4 regions of the Streptomyces sp. NPDC003720 genome follow, and region 3 is predicted to be linked to each of the others. Evidence: riboswitches for the same ligand, from Rfam matches in the RefSeq annotation. Region 3 holds a riboswitch; each other region holds the start of a gene.
What was found. Region 3 has a riboswitch for cobalamin ahead of ACFYU0_RS33245 (ribonucleoside-diphosphate reductase subunit alpha). Riboswitches for the same ligand answer to the same signal wherever they lie in the genome.
Positions count from the first base shown of each region.

Region 1: linked by a shared signal. The riboswitch ahead of cobN (cobaltochelatase subunit CobN) and the one ahead of ACFYU0_RS33245 (ribonucleoside-diphosphate reductase subunit alpha) in region 3 are both predicted to bind cobalamin.
Region 2: linked by a shared signal. The riboswitch ahead of ACFYU0_RS00825 (CbtB-domain containing protein) and the one ahead of ACFYU0_RS33245 (ribonucleoside-diphosphate reductase subunit alpha) in region 3 are both predicted to bind cobalamin.
Region 4: linked by a shared signal. The riboswitch ahead of ACFYU0_RS13315 (HoxN/HupN/NixA family nickel/cobalt transporter) and the one ahead of ACFYU0_RS33245 (ribonucleoside-diphosphate reductase subunit alpha) in region 3 are both predicted to bind cobalamin.

Region 1 is NZ_JBIANZ010000006.1:158,327-161,527, forward strand. It holds gene cobN (cobaltochelatase subunit CobN) at 1-1,446, opposite strand, end outside; cobalamin riboswitch at 1,475-1,623, opposite strand; gene cobG (precorrin-3B synthase) at 1,690-2,961, shown strand; gene ACFYU0_RS18180 (precorrin-8X methylmutase) at 2,954-3,201, shown strand, end outside.
Region 2 is NZ_JBIANZ010000001.1:158,336-161,536, reverse strand. It holds gene ACFYU0_RS00835 (spore photoproduct lyase family protein) at 1-794, shown strand, start outside; gene ACFYU0_RS00830 (CbtA family protein) at 899-1,663, opposite strand; gene ACFYU0_RS00825 (CbtB-domain containing protein) at 1,688-1,903, opposite strand; cobalamin riboswitch at 1,939-2,083, opposite strand; gene ACFYU0_RS00820 (histidine phosphatase family protein) at 2,190-2,774, shown strand; gene ACFYU0_RS00815 (DUF779 domain-containing protein) at 2,873-3,201, shown strand, end outside.
Region 3 is NZ_JBIANZ010000015.1:168,572-171,772, forward strand. It holds gene ACFYU0_RS33235 (DUF3311 domain-containing protein) at 1-71, shown strand, start outside; gene mctP (monocarboxylate uptake permease MctP) at 68-1,696, shown strand; cobalamin riboswitch at 1,808-1,967, shown strand; gene ACFYU0_RS33245 (ribonucleoside-diphosphate reductase subunit alpha) at 2,091-3,201, shown strand, end outside.
Region 4 is NZ_JBIANZ010000004.1:344,911-348,111, forward strand. It holds gene ACFYU0_RS13310 (nucleoside hydrolase) at 1-114, shown strand, start outside; gene ACFYU0_RS13315 (HoxN/HupN/NixA family nickel/cobalt transporter) at 220-1,305, opposite strand; cobalamin riboswitch at 1,334-1,539, opposite strand; gene ACFYU0_RS13320 (LAETG motif-containing sortase-dependent surface protein) at 1,668-2,621, opposite strand; gene ACFYU0_RS13325 (glycoside hydrolase family 13 protein) at 2,879-3,201, shown strand, end outside.

The sequences.
Region 1 (3,201 bases), on a different contig from region 3:
CTCGCCGAAGCCGCGCGGGGGCTGGATCAGAATGAGCAGATTGCCGAAGCGCAGGGCCGCGAGGACGATGTCGCCCTCCCGGTTGCGACTGCGGTCGACGAACATCTCGCCCGGCGCCGGCCCCCAGTGCTCCTCCACCGCCGTCCGCAGTTCCTTGGGGAGCGTGGCGAACCAGCGCCGGTAGTCGGCGGCCGGGATACGGACCGGGTTGCGGGCCAGCTGTTCCTCGGTGAGCCAGTCCTGGTCGTGACCGCCCGCCTCGATGAGCGCGCGGATCAGTTCGTCACCGTCACCGGAGGCCAGGCCGGGGATGTGCGTGTCCGAGCCGAAGTCGTACCCCTCGTCGCGAAGGCGCCTGAGCAGGGCTACGGCGCTGGCGGGAGTGTCCAGGCCGACCGCGTTGCCGATCCGGGAGTGCTTGGTGGGGTACGCCGACAGGACGAGGGCCAGGCGCTTCCGGGCCGGCGGGATGTGGCGGAGGCGGGCGTGGCGTACGGCGATTCCGGCGACCCGGGCCGCACGCTCGGGATCGGCGACGTAGGCCGGGAGGCCGTCGGCGTCGATCTCCTTGAAGGAGAACGGCACGGTGATCAGGCGGCCGTCGAACTCGGGGACCGCGATCTGGCTGGCCGCGTCCAGCGGGGAGACGCCCTCGTCGTTCTCCTCCCAGGTGGTGCGGGACCCGGTCAGGCACAGGGCCTGGAGGATGGCGACGTCGAGCGAGGTGAGCGCGCCCGCGTCCCAGGACTCGTCGTCGCCGCCGGCCGATGCCTCGGCCGGCTTGGTGCCTCCGGCCGCCAGGACCGTGGTGACGATGGCGTCGGCGGCCCGGAGTTCGGCGATCAGGTCGGACTCGGGGGCGCGCAGGGAGGCCACGTACAGCGGGAGCGGTCGTCCGCCGGCTTCCTCGATGGCGTCGCAGAGCGTGTGCACGAAGGCGGTGTTGCCGCTCATGTGGTGGGCCCGGTAGTAGAGCACCGCCACGGTGGGGAAGTTCGGTTCGCCGCTGGGTGCCGACCGTTGCAGTGGGCCCCATGTGGGTGCGGGGGCCGGTGCCTCGAAGCCGTGGCCGGTGAGCAGGACCGTGTCGGAGAGGAAGCGGGCGAGCTGCTCCAGGTTGGCGGGGCCGCCGTGGGCGAGGTAGGCGTGGGCCTCGGCGGCGATGCCGACGGGGACGGTGGAGGCGGCCATCAGCTGGGCGTCGGGGGCCTGTTCGCCAGTCAGGACGATCACCGGGCGGCCGTCGGCCAGCAGCAGGTCGAGGCCGTCCTGCCAGGCGCGGATGCCGCCGAGGAGGCGTACGACGATCAGGTCCACGCCGTCGAGGAGGGCGGGAAGGTCGTCGAGGTGCAGGCGGGCCGGATTGGCGAAGCGATAGGCGACCGGGCCGTCGGCCGCGCGGGCGCTGAGCAGGTCGGTGTCGGACGTCGACAGGAGAAGGATCATGCGCGGTCGGCCTTCCTCGGGGTCCGCGCCCCGGGCGGTTCAGGACGGCGGGAGTTCCTGGCTCACCCGGCCCCTTGAGGGACAGGCTCACAGTGGCGGGACCGCGCCGGAGTCGCACCGGGCTTCCTCCCCTGTCGCCGTCTGCGGCGAAGGCGGACCGGATGATCCACCGAGGAGCATAGTAAGGGGCACTGAAGAGGTACGGGGCATACGTTTGGTCGGATCGTCGGTATGCTCGCCGCCATGTCCACGGCTCCCGTACTTCTGTCGTCCCAGGCCGCAGCGGTCTTCCGGGACCGCGGTGACGCCTGTCCGGGCGCGTTGCGGCTGCACCCGGCAGACGACGGCGCGTTGGCGCGGGTACGGATTCCCGGGGGCGTGCTCCGCGTCGATCAGGCCAGGGCACTCGGGCGTGCGGCACGCGAGTTGGGCGACGGGGAGCTGCATCTGACCTCACGGGGTAACGTGCAGCTGCGTGGGCTTCATGCCGACTACGGTGGCGAGTTGGCGGAGCGGCTGAGTGCAGCCGGGCTGCTTCCGTCGTGGCGGCACGAGCGGATTCGTAACGTCGTCGCATCGCCACTGTCCGGCCTCGACGGGCACGGGTTCGCCGACGTACGGCCGTGGCTGCCGGCGCTGGACGAGCTGATCTGCGCGAGCGAGACGGCGGCCGGGCTGTCCGGGCGGTTCCTCTTCGCCCTCGACGACGGGCGCGGGGACGTGGCCGGTCTGGGAGCCGACGTGACGGTACGGGCGACGCCGGACGGGGATGCGTGGCTGTGGATCGGAGAGTCCGATCGCGTCGCCCTCGTCAGCGCCGAGGACGCGCCCGCAGCAGCTGTCCTGGCTGCGGAAGTCTTCCTGGAGTCAAGTCGGGGCCGCGCGTGGCGGGTTGCCGAACTCGGCGAAGCAGCCGATGACTTGATGGGTGAGGTGTTGGCGCGCCTTCCACAGGGGCGAGCCGCGGTCGCACCCTCGTGGCCCGTCGGAGTGCCGCCGCGACCGGGCGTCGTCGAGAACCCCGACGGTGGAACGGGACTGTCCGTCCTTGCCCCGCTGGGTCGTATCACCGCCGCCCAGTGGACGCAGTTGACGGCTGTCGCATCCTCCGAGGCACGCCTGACCCCCTGGCGGGGCGTGGTCCTTCCCACCGTCACCGCCGACCGCCTCGCCGCCCTCACCACCGCCGGACTGATCACCGACCCCGCCTCCCCCTGGCTCGGCGTCGGCGCCTGCACCGGACGGCCCGGCTGCGTCAAGTCGCGCACAGACATCCGTACGGACGCGGCGGCGGCTCTCGCCCCCGGCGGCGAGCTCCCGGCGTACTTCTCCGGCTGTGAGCGGCGCTGCGGCCGGCCGCGCGGCGACCACGTCGACGTCGTCGCCACCGAGGCCGGCGGGTACCGGATCTCCGTCGTACGAGACGGACGCCCAGCCCCCGCCACCACCATCGACGACCCTTCGCAGCTCGCGACCGCCCTCGCGGCGGCCCGCACGGACGACACGGATGACTAGGAGCACGGTGTTCGAGTACGAGAAGGACGGCGCGGCCATCTACCGCCGGTCCTTTGCCACGATTCGCGCGGAGGCGGACCTCGCGGGCCTGCCCGCCGACGTCAGCCAGGTCGCGGTGCGGATGATCCACGCCTGTGGGATGGTCGACCTCGTCCGGGACCTGGCCTACACACCCGCCGTGGTGGCCCGCGCCCGCGAGGCCCTGCGTGCCGGAGCACCGATCTTCTGTGACGTGCAGAT
Region 2 (3,201 bases), on a different contig from region 3:
CCAACGGCTGCGCCATGGCCTGCGTGTACTGCTACGTGCCGCGCCGCAAGGGATACGCCAATCCCGTCACCGTCTTCACCAACATCGAGCGGATCATCGCCCACCTGGGCCGGCACATCGCGCGCCAGGGCCCCAAGCGGGAACCCAACCAGTGCGACGACCGGGCGTGGGTCTACGACATCGGCGAGAACGGCGACTGCTCGGTGGACGCGCTGATCTGCGACAACACCGCCGATCTCGTGCACGCATTCCGGCAGTGGCCCACCGCCAAGGCGTCCTTCGCCACGAAGTTCGTGAACCCGGATCTGCTCGCGCTGGACCCGCGGGGCCGCACCCGCGTCCGGTTCTCGGTCATGCCGGGCGAGGACTCGCGGCTGCTGGACATCCGGACGTCGCCGGTGGCCGAGCGGATCGCCGCCGCGGCCGACTTCCTGGACGCGGGGTACGAGGTGCACTTCAACCTCTCCCCCGTCGTGCTGCGCCCCGGATGGCAGGAGGCCTGGGCCGAGCTGCTCCGGCAGCTCGACGACGTGCTCCCGGACCGGGTCAGACGGCAGGCCGCCGCCGAAGTGATCATGCTGACCCACAACCGGGAACTGCACGAGGTGAACCTCGGCTGGCATCCGCGCGCCGAGGACGTGCTCTGGCAGCCCGGCGTCCAGGAGGGCAAACGCTCCGAGAACGGGGCGCTGAACGTGCGCTACGACCACGTGGTCAAGGCGAGGGCGCTGGACGAGCTGCGCGGGCTCGTCGCGGCGCACGCCCCCTGGCTGCGCATCCGGTACGCCTTCTGAACCGGGCCCCGCGGACCGCTCCTGACGACGGCCGCGGGGTCCTCCGGCCGACGCGCGGCGCCGGCCCGTGAGCGGGCCGGCGCCGCGCGTCCGGGGGGGGTGCCTCAGTGATGCGCGGCCGGGGCGCCCAGACCGGCGGCCCGGCATCCGCCCGGCCCGCGTTCCGCGGCGAGCACGCGTTCCGCGAGGACGCCGAAGACCAGTCCGAACGAGGTCCACAGCGTCGCCTGGACGGCCAGCGCGGCCAGACGGAACTGCCAGAGCAGGCTCGGGGAGAAGTCCTTGGGGACCTCGTCGACGGCCGGCAGGAACGCGTAGGCGAGCCCGGCGGCCAGGAGGAAGAACGCGCCCGCGGCCACCGTCGCGTTCCAGTTGCCCAGCCGGGGGGCGAGCCGCTTGCCGAGGATCACCGTGGCGACCGCCAGCAGCACGCTCAGGACCAGCATCAGGAAGTACAGCGCGGTGCGCCTGCCGATCGTGTCGGGGTCGCCGACGGACGGCGGATTGGCCGGGTACTTCAGGAACGGCACGACGTAGACGGCGACGAGGCCCGCGGCCGCCAGGAGCAGCGCGCTCGCGCGGGGCCCGAAGCGGCCTACGCGGCCCAGCGCGAAGCAGTAGGCGAGGGCGGCGATGCCGCCGAACGCGATGCCGTAGACGAGCACGCCGGTGGACAGGCCGGCGGTCGACTGCATCGTGCGGGAGACCGCCTCCACGCCGTGTTCGTGGGAGTGCGCCTCTTCGTAGGCGATGGCCGCGTCGACACGCGGCTCACCGAGGAAGTAGGCGACGACGAGGGCGAGCAGGCCCGCGGTGAGTCCCGCGAGCATGCCACGCACCAACAGGTTCCGGACGGTTGCCGAATTCATGAGCCCGTGCGCTTCCTCGCCCGGTCAGTGGCAGGGGAAGCCGAGCAGATGCCGGGCGTCGTGCACCCACTCGTGCACGTTCTCACCGGACGTCACGGAGGTGGCGCCCTGTTCGGCGCCGACGAAGTACAGCAGGACCAGCATCAGGACGCCGAAGAAGACCGCCCAGGGGACGATGGCGCCGATCGGCAGCTTGGCGGGAAGGGCGGTGGGGGTGGGCTGAATGGCGGACTGCGCCATGGCAGGACCTCCTGGGGAACTCGCGTCCCTGCTCGGTGGTGCACGGGACGACGGGCGGGTCTGACTTGCCCGGCCCGCACCGGGATGGGTGCGTACAGGGCTCACAGTGGCGCGACCGTGCCGGATTCCCACCGGCTTCCGCGTTCCGTCGTCTCTGTCGCCGAGAAGGTACCGCGAAGTGCGGGTGCGGCCAAGTGCGCACGGGCCGGGGACTGCGCGCCCCCGCGACCGCCGTAGGCTGTGGAACCCCTGTGCCGAAAGGGCCGTTGACGATGCGGGCGACCTCATGACGACCCGAGTGACGCTGGTCTCACCGGCGATGAACCCCTCCCTGCGGGAGGCCCGCTTCGACGACGGGTGTTCGCTCGACGCGGCCGGCGCCGCGCGCGCCCACGCGGCCGCCGGCGAACTGCGGACCGCCGCGACGGCCCTCGTCTCCCCCACCGTCCGCTGCCGGGAGACGGCGGCCGCGCTGGGTCTCGACGCACGCGCCGAACCCGCCCTGGCGGGCCTCGACATGGGCCGCTGGCGGGGGCGGACCCTCGACGAGGTCGGCGCCGGGGAGCCGGAGGCGCTGGCCCGGTGGCTGGCCGACCCGGCGGCTGCCCCGCACGGCGGGGAGTCGGTGCGCCTTCTGTGCGCCCGGGTCGGGGACTGGCTGGAGGAGGCCGCCCGGTGCGCCGGCCGCACGGTGGCGGTGGTCGAGCCGGAGGTCGTGCGGGCCGTGGCCGTGCGGGTGCTCGGCGCTCCGGAGACGGCCTTCTGGCGGATCGACGTACCGCCCCTGACCGCCACCTCGTTCACCGGCCGGGCGGGACGCTGGAACCTCACGCCCGGCACCGCGCTGGGCGGATCGAGCGGCACCCCGTAGACCCCCTCAGGACGCTTACGGACGCGCACTGGACGCCGTTGTGCCCGGCCGTGAGACTGGGCCGGGTCCGACGCCCCCGGCTCCCCAGGACGGTGACCATGCAAGAGGAACTGCCCCGCGTCGAACTCACCCCGCAGGCCGCGGAACTGGTGCGCCGGCTGCGGGCCGAGCACGGGCCGCTGATGTTCCACCAGTCCGGCGGCTGCTGTGACGGCAGCGCGCCCATGTGCTACCCCGACGGGGAGTTCCGCACCGGCGGTTCGGACGTGCTGCTGGCCGAGCTGGCGGTGGACGGCGTCGAGGAGCCCGTGACCTTCTGGATGTCGCGGAGCCAGTACGAGGCCTGGAGCCACACCCGGCTCATCGTGGACGTCGTACCCGGCAGAGGGAGCGGTTTCTCGCTGGAGGCACCCGAGGGAGTACGTTT
Region 3 (3,201 bases):
TGCTGGCGTACCAGCTGTGGCAGCGTGACCAGCGCGCCCGCGGCGCCCGGAGCGGGGGTGCGGCGAAGTGAAGGACGGCGTCAACGGCGTCGCACTCGGCGTCTTCATCTTCTTCTTCCTGGCCGTCACGGTCGTGGGCTTCATGGCCGCACGCTGGCGCAGGGCCGACAACGAGCACTCCCTGGACGAATGGGGCCTGGGCGGACGGTCGTTCGGCACCTGGATCACCTGGTTCCTGCTCGGCGGCGACCTGTACACGGCGTACACCTTCGTCGCCGTGCCGGCGGCGATCTACGCGGCGGGCGCGGCCGGCTTCTTCGCCGTCCCGTACACGATCCTCGTCTACCCGCTCATCTTCACGTTCCTGCCCCGCCTGTGGTCGGTCTCGCACCGCCACGGCTACGTCACCACCTCGGACTTCGTGCGCGGCCGGTTCGGCTCCAAGGGCCTGTCGCTGGCCGTGGCGGTCACCGGCATCCTCGCGACGATGCCGTACATCGCGCTCCAGCTCGTGGGCATCCAGGCGGTGCTGGACGTGATGGGCGTCGGCGGCGGCGAGAACACCAACTGGTTCGTGAAGGACCTGCCGCTGCTCATCGCCTTCGGCGTGCTGGCCGCGTACACCTACTCGTCCGGTCTGCGCGCCCCCGCGCTGATCGCGTTCGTGAAGGACGCGCTGATCTACATCGTCATCGCGGTGGCGATCATCTACATCCCGATCAAGCTGGGCGGGTTCGACGACGTCTTCGCCAAGGCGGGTGACGCCTTCAGCCAGGTGAACCCGGCCACCGGCAAGCCGCGCGGCGCGCTCGCACCGCCGGAGGCGGGCCAGTGGACGTACGCCACCCTGGCGCTCGGCTCCGCGCTCGCCCTGTTCATGTACCCGCACTCGATCACCGCGACCCTGTCCTCCAAGAGCCGTGAGGTGATCCGCCGCAACACCACGATCCTGCCGCTGTACTCGCTGATGCTCGGCCTGCTGGCCCTGCTCGGCTTCATGGCGATCGCGGCCGGGGTGAAGGTCACCAACGGCCAGCTGGCGATCCCGCAGCTCTTCGAGAACATGTTCCCGGACTGGTTCGCGGGCGTGGCCTTCGCGGCGATCGGCATCGGCGCGCTGGTGCCCGCGGCCATCATGTCCATCGCGGCGGCGAACCTGTTCACCCGCAACATCTACAAGGACTTCATCAAGCCGGACGCCACGCCGAAGGAGGAGACCCGGGTCTCCAAGATCGTGTCGCTGCTGGTGAAGGTGGGCGCGCTGGTCTTCGTCCTGACGATGGACAAGACGGTCGCCATCAACTTCCAGCTGCTGGGCGGCATCTGGATCCTGCAGACCTTCCCGGCCCTGGTCGGCGGCCTGTTCACCCGCTGGTTCCACCGCTGGGCGCTGCTCGCCGGCTGGGCGGTCGGCATGGTGTACGGCACGCTCGCCGCGTACGGGGTGGCCTCGCCGACCCAGAAGCACTTCGGCGGCTCCGCGAAGGAGATCCCGGGCATCGGGGAGATCGGCTACATCGGCCTCACCGCGTTCGTGCTGAATGTCGTGGTCACCGTGGTGCTCACCTTCGTCCTGAAGGCCGTGAAGGCCCCGGAGGGCCTCGACGAGACCCGGCCGGAGGACTACACGGCGGACGCGGGCGACCCCGGCGTCGAGGTGGAGCTCCCGCCCGCCACCGCGGGAAGCGCCCACTAGCGCGACCGGTCACGGACCACCCGCAGCGGGCCGCCGAGGGCACCTCCCCCGGCGGCCCGCTGTCGTGCGAGTTGACACTGCGGAGCCGTCGCAACACGCAACAGGCACAACATGTGGGGGTGACACGACGGCCCGGCACTAGATGTATGCTCATGCTCGCTGTCGCCGCAGGGGAATCCGGTGCGAATCCGGAACTGTCCCGCAACGGTGTACTCGCGTGTCTCCGCACGCCTGTTCAGTCCGAGGACCTGCCGGCAGCACGCGCCCGGCCGTCCGGTCCGGGTGCTCATCGACGTCCGGGCCTCGTGGAATGGGCCGGGGACGCGACGCCGTGCGCGCTCGCGCTGCCCCCTGCCCTCCGCAAGGCCCCGTGCCGAGCGAGGGAGAGCCCCACGTGACCATCGCGCCAGCCGACCCGGCTTCAGCCACCCCGGCGAGCGGAGCCCCGGTGGAGACCGACGGTCCCGGTGCCGCACTGCTGCGGACCCTGACCGAGCTGACCGCCGACCTCCCCGACGCCGACCCCGGCCGGGTCGCCGCCGCCGCGCTGCGCGGCCGGTCCGCCCGGGCCGACGAGGCGGAGTTGCGCGAGCTGGCCACGGAGGCGGCCGCCGGACTGATCTCCGAGGACCCCGCCTACTCCCGGCTGGCCGCCCGGCTGCTGACCGTCTCCATCCGCGCCGAGGCCGCCTCGCAGGGCGTCACGTCCTTCACCGGGTCGGTCGCCGTCGGCCATCGTGAGGGTCTCGTCGCCGACCGCACCGCGGAGTTCGTGCGGCTGCACGCCGAACGGCTCGACGCGCTGGTCGACCCGGCGGCCGACGACCGCTTCGGGTACTTCGGCCTGCGCACGCTGCACAGCCGCTACCTGCTCCGCCACCCCATCACCCGCCGGGTGATCGAGACGCCGCAGCACTTCATGCTGCGCGTCGCCGCCGGCCTGGCCGAGGACGACACCGCCCGCTCCGTGGACGAGGTCGCCGCGCTGTACGGCCTGATGAGCCGGCTCGACTACCTGCCCTCCTCCCCCACCCTCTTCAACTCCGGCACCCGGCATCCGCAGATGTCGTCCTGCTACCTCCTCGACTCCCCGCTGGACGAGCTGGACTCCATCTACGACCGGTACCACCAGGTCGCCCGCCTCTCCAAGCACGCCGGCGGCATCGGCCTGTCCTACTCCCGCATCCGCGGCCGCGGTTCGCTGATCCGGGGCACCAACGGGCACTCCAACGGGATCGTGCCTTTCCTGAAGACGCTGGACGCCTCGGTGGCCGCGGTGAACCAGGGCGGCCGGCGCAAGGGGGCCGCCGCGGTGTACCTGGAGACCTGGCACTCCGACATCGAGGAGTTCCTGGAGCTGCGGGACAACACCGGTGAGGACGCCCGCCGTACGCACAACCTGAACCTCGCGCACTGGATCCCGGACGAGTTCATGCGCCGGGTCGACGCCGACGAGCGGTGGTCGCTGTTCTCCCCGGCGGACGTGCCGGAGCTGGTCGACCTGT
Region 4 (3,201 bases), on a different contig from region 3:
TCCGAGATCCACGAGGGCGTCCGCGAGCAGCCCCTGGTGGACGTCGCGCTGGACGTGGACGTGGACCGGTTCGTGAAGCTCTACCTGGAGACGGTCGAGGGGCCCCCGGCCTAGGCCGCCGACCCCGGCTCAGTCGGACGCCGCCGGGACCCGTGCCGTCCCACCGACCCCGGATCCGTAGGACGCCGCCGGGACCCGTGCCGTCCCACCGGCCCCGGCTCAGTCGGACGCCGCCGGGACCCGTGCCGTCCAGCGCTCCTCCACCCGCGCCAGCCGCCAGTACGCCAGCGCCGCCGCCCACACCACCACGAACAGCCCCACGATGACGTAGCCGACGCTGTCCAGGTCCAGCCCGGCGATCCAGCCGGTCACGGCGTCGCCCAGGGCGAACTTCTCGTGCAGGACGCCGACCAGCTCGATGGTGCCGATGAGGAACGCGACGGCGATGGACAGCCCGGTGATCGTGAGGTTGTAGAAGACCTTGCGCACCGGGTTGGAGAACGCCCACTGGTAGGCGAAGTTCATGAACGTGCCGTCGAGGGTGTCGAACAGGCTCATCCCGGCGGCGAAGAGCAGCGGCAGGCACAGGACCGCGTACCAGGGCAGTCCGGCCGCCGCGCCCGAACCGGCCATCACCATCAGCGTGACCTCGGTGGCCGTGTCGAAGCCGAGGCCGAACAGGAAGCCCAGCGGGAACATCTGGCCCGGCCGCGAGATGGACTTGGTCAGCCGCCCGAGGACGCGGTTCATGAACCCCCGCGAGTCCAGGTGCTGTTCCAGCTCACGCTCGTCGTACGTGCCGGACCGCATCGCCCGGAACACCCTCAGGATGCCGGCCAGCGCGACCAGATTGAGGGCGGCGATGAGGTAGAGGAAGGCGCCGGAGATCGTCGTGCCCATGAAGCCGAGCACCTGGTGGGTGCGCGAGTGCTCGTCCATGACCCGGCCGGCGAGCCGGGTGCCGCCCGCGATCAGCAGGGCCAGCAGCACCACCACGCCGGAGTGGCCCAGCGCGAACCAGAAGCCCACCGACACCGGCCGCCTGCCGTCGGCCATCAGCTTGCGGGTGGTGTTGTCGATCGCGGCGATGTGGTCGGCGTCGAAGGCGTGCCGCATGCCCAGGGTGTAGGCGGTGACGCCGAGGCCGACGCCGAAGACGTCCTGGCCGACCTTGTAGTGCCCGGGGGCGACGAGCAGGAACAGCACCCCGAAGGCGACGACGTGCAGGGCGGCGATCACCCCCAGCAGCCCCGCCGTCCTGATCGTGTCCTCGCGTCGCCATCGGAAGGCAGCGGCATCGGCCATCGGATTCACGCTCCAGCACCTCGTGGATCATCTCGTGAGCTGCCGTGGCCGGTCTCCTGGCTTACGGGGTGGTGCGTTCGCCGTCCCTGCCTTCCCAGCCGTGGACACGGCCAGTGGCCCGGCGGACGCCGGACGGGACGGGAACTCCCCGATCACAGTGGCGAGGGCCGCGTCGGCATGGACCCCTGAGGGGCCGTCACCGACTTCCCGAGCACCACGGCCCGCCCACCGTAGGCGGGTGAACGCCCGTCCGCCTAGCCGGGCACCGGTGCGGGTACGCAAGATCACATGCGAGACGCCCCCGCCGTCCCGCGGGCCTTGCGGCTGCCGCGGGACGGCGGGGGTCGTGGTGGGCCGGGCCGTCAGCCCTGGGCGCCCCGCCTGCGGCGCGAGACGAGCACGAAGGCGGCTCCGCCGGCGACCAGCACGGCGGCCCCGCCCGCGATCAGCCCCGAGTTGCCGCCGCCACCGGTCTCCGCGAGGTCGCCCCCGTCGTCGCCCCCGTCCGGGGTGGGCGCCGAGCCGGCCCGCGACTCGGAGGCGGACGGGGCCGGCGCCGACTCCGTGGCGGCCGGGGACGGCGCGGCGGACGACTCCGAGTCGCTCGGCGTGGACGGCTCCGACGTGCTCGGCGCGGGCGACGCCGAGTCGTCCGCGGGGGCGCTCGGCGACGGGGACTGCGGCTGCTCGGGCGTGGTGGCGCAGTCCTTGGTGCCGCCGTTCCAGGCCGCGATCAGCTTGTCCTTGATGACCGGGTGGTCCGGGCCCTTGGGCAGGTCCCCGTGCTCGAAGCCGTCGTTCGCGCCGTTCTTGCCGTCGAATTTGACCGCGCCGCGGTAGAGGTCGATCTGCGCGAAGCAGCCCGCGTCCGGCACCGCGATGTCGAGGGAGTCGGTGTCGCCCGGCTTCACGGCCACGGTGTCGAAGTCGACGAAGACCTGCTCGCCGGAGGTGGCGAAGCTCGCGCCGTGGGCCAGGTAGGAGGCCAGCGAGGCGGTGCAGCCCGCGGCGCCCCCGGCGGCACGCACCTTGACGTGGACCTTGCCGTCCTCGGTCGGCCGGAGGTTCTGGTCGTCCACCTTCACCGAGTCGAAGAAGTTCACGCCGTCCAGCGAGAACTGGCAGCGGTCGGTGCCGGTCTCGGTGCCCGCGCCGGTGCCGGGCGCGTAGTGGCCGCCGGACCTCCAGCCGTCACCGCCGTGCGCGCCGTGGGCCCACGCGCCGGAGGCGGCGGCGACCGAGGCGGCGCAGAGGGCGAGTGACGCGGCGCCCGTCCCCAGCAGGCGGCGCGCGGTGACACGTCTGGCTATGGACATGGGTATCCCATCGCAGAAGCTCGAGTGAGCGAAGAAGTCAGAAGAGACACGCGGCCCATTGGTCACATGCGCCACAGTGTGAGGCCATGGTGATCGGCCGTGTTGAAACCTGTCAACCTGCGTGTATGCAGGGGGCGTTCATGGCTCCGTCACAACTTCGTCACACGGGGAAGGATCCACTCCCCATCACCTGAAGGTTCTCTTTCCGGGCAATGTGGACAGGCTCTGTACTGTCGTCCTTCCCGAAGGGAGCCCGCATGGCAGACCTCTCGTCCCGGAACCCGGACTGGTGGCGCCAGGCCGTCGTGTACCAGGTGTATCCGCGCAGCTTCGCCGACGCCGACGGCGACGGGCTCGGCGACCTCAGGGGAGTCGCCCAGCGCCTGAACCACCTCGCCACGCTCGGCGTCGACGCCCTGTGGCTGAGCCCCTTCTACCCCTCGGAACTGGCCGACGGCGGCTACGACGTCGCCGACCCCCGGGGCGTCGACTCCCGCCTCGGCACCCTGGACGACTTCGACGCACTGGTGGCCGAGGCCCACCGCCTCGGTCTGAAGGTGGTCGTCGACGTCGTCCCCAA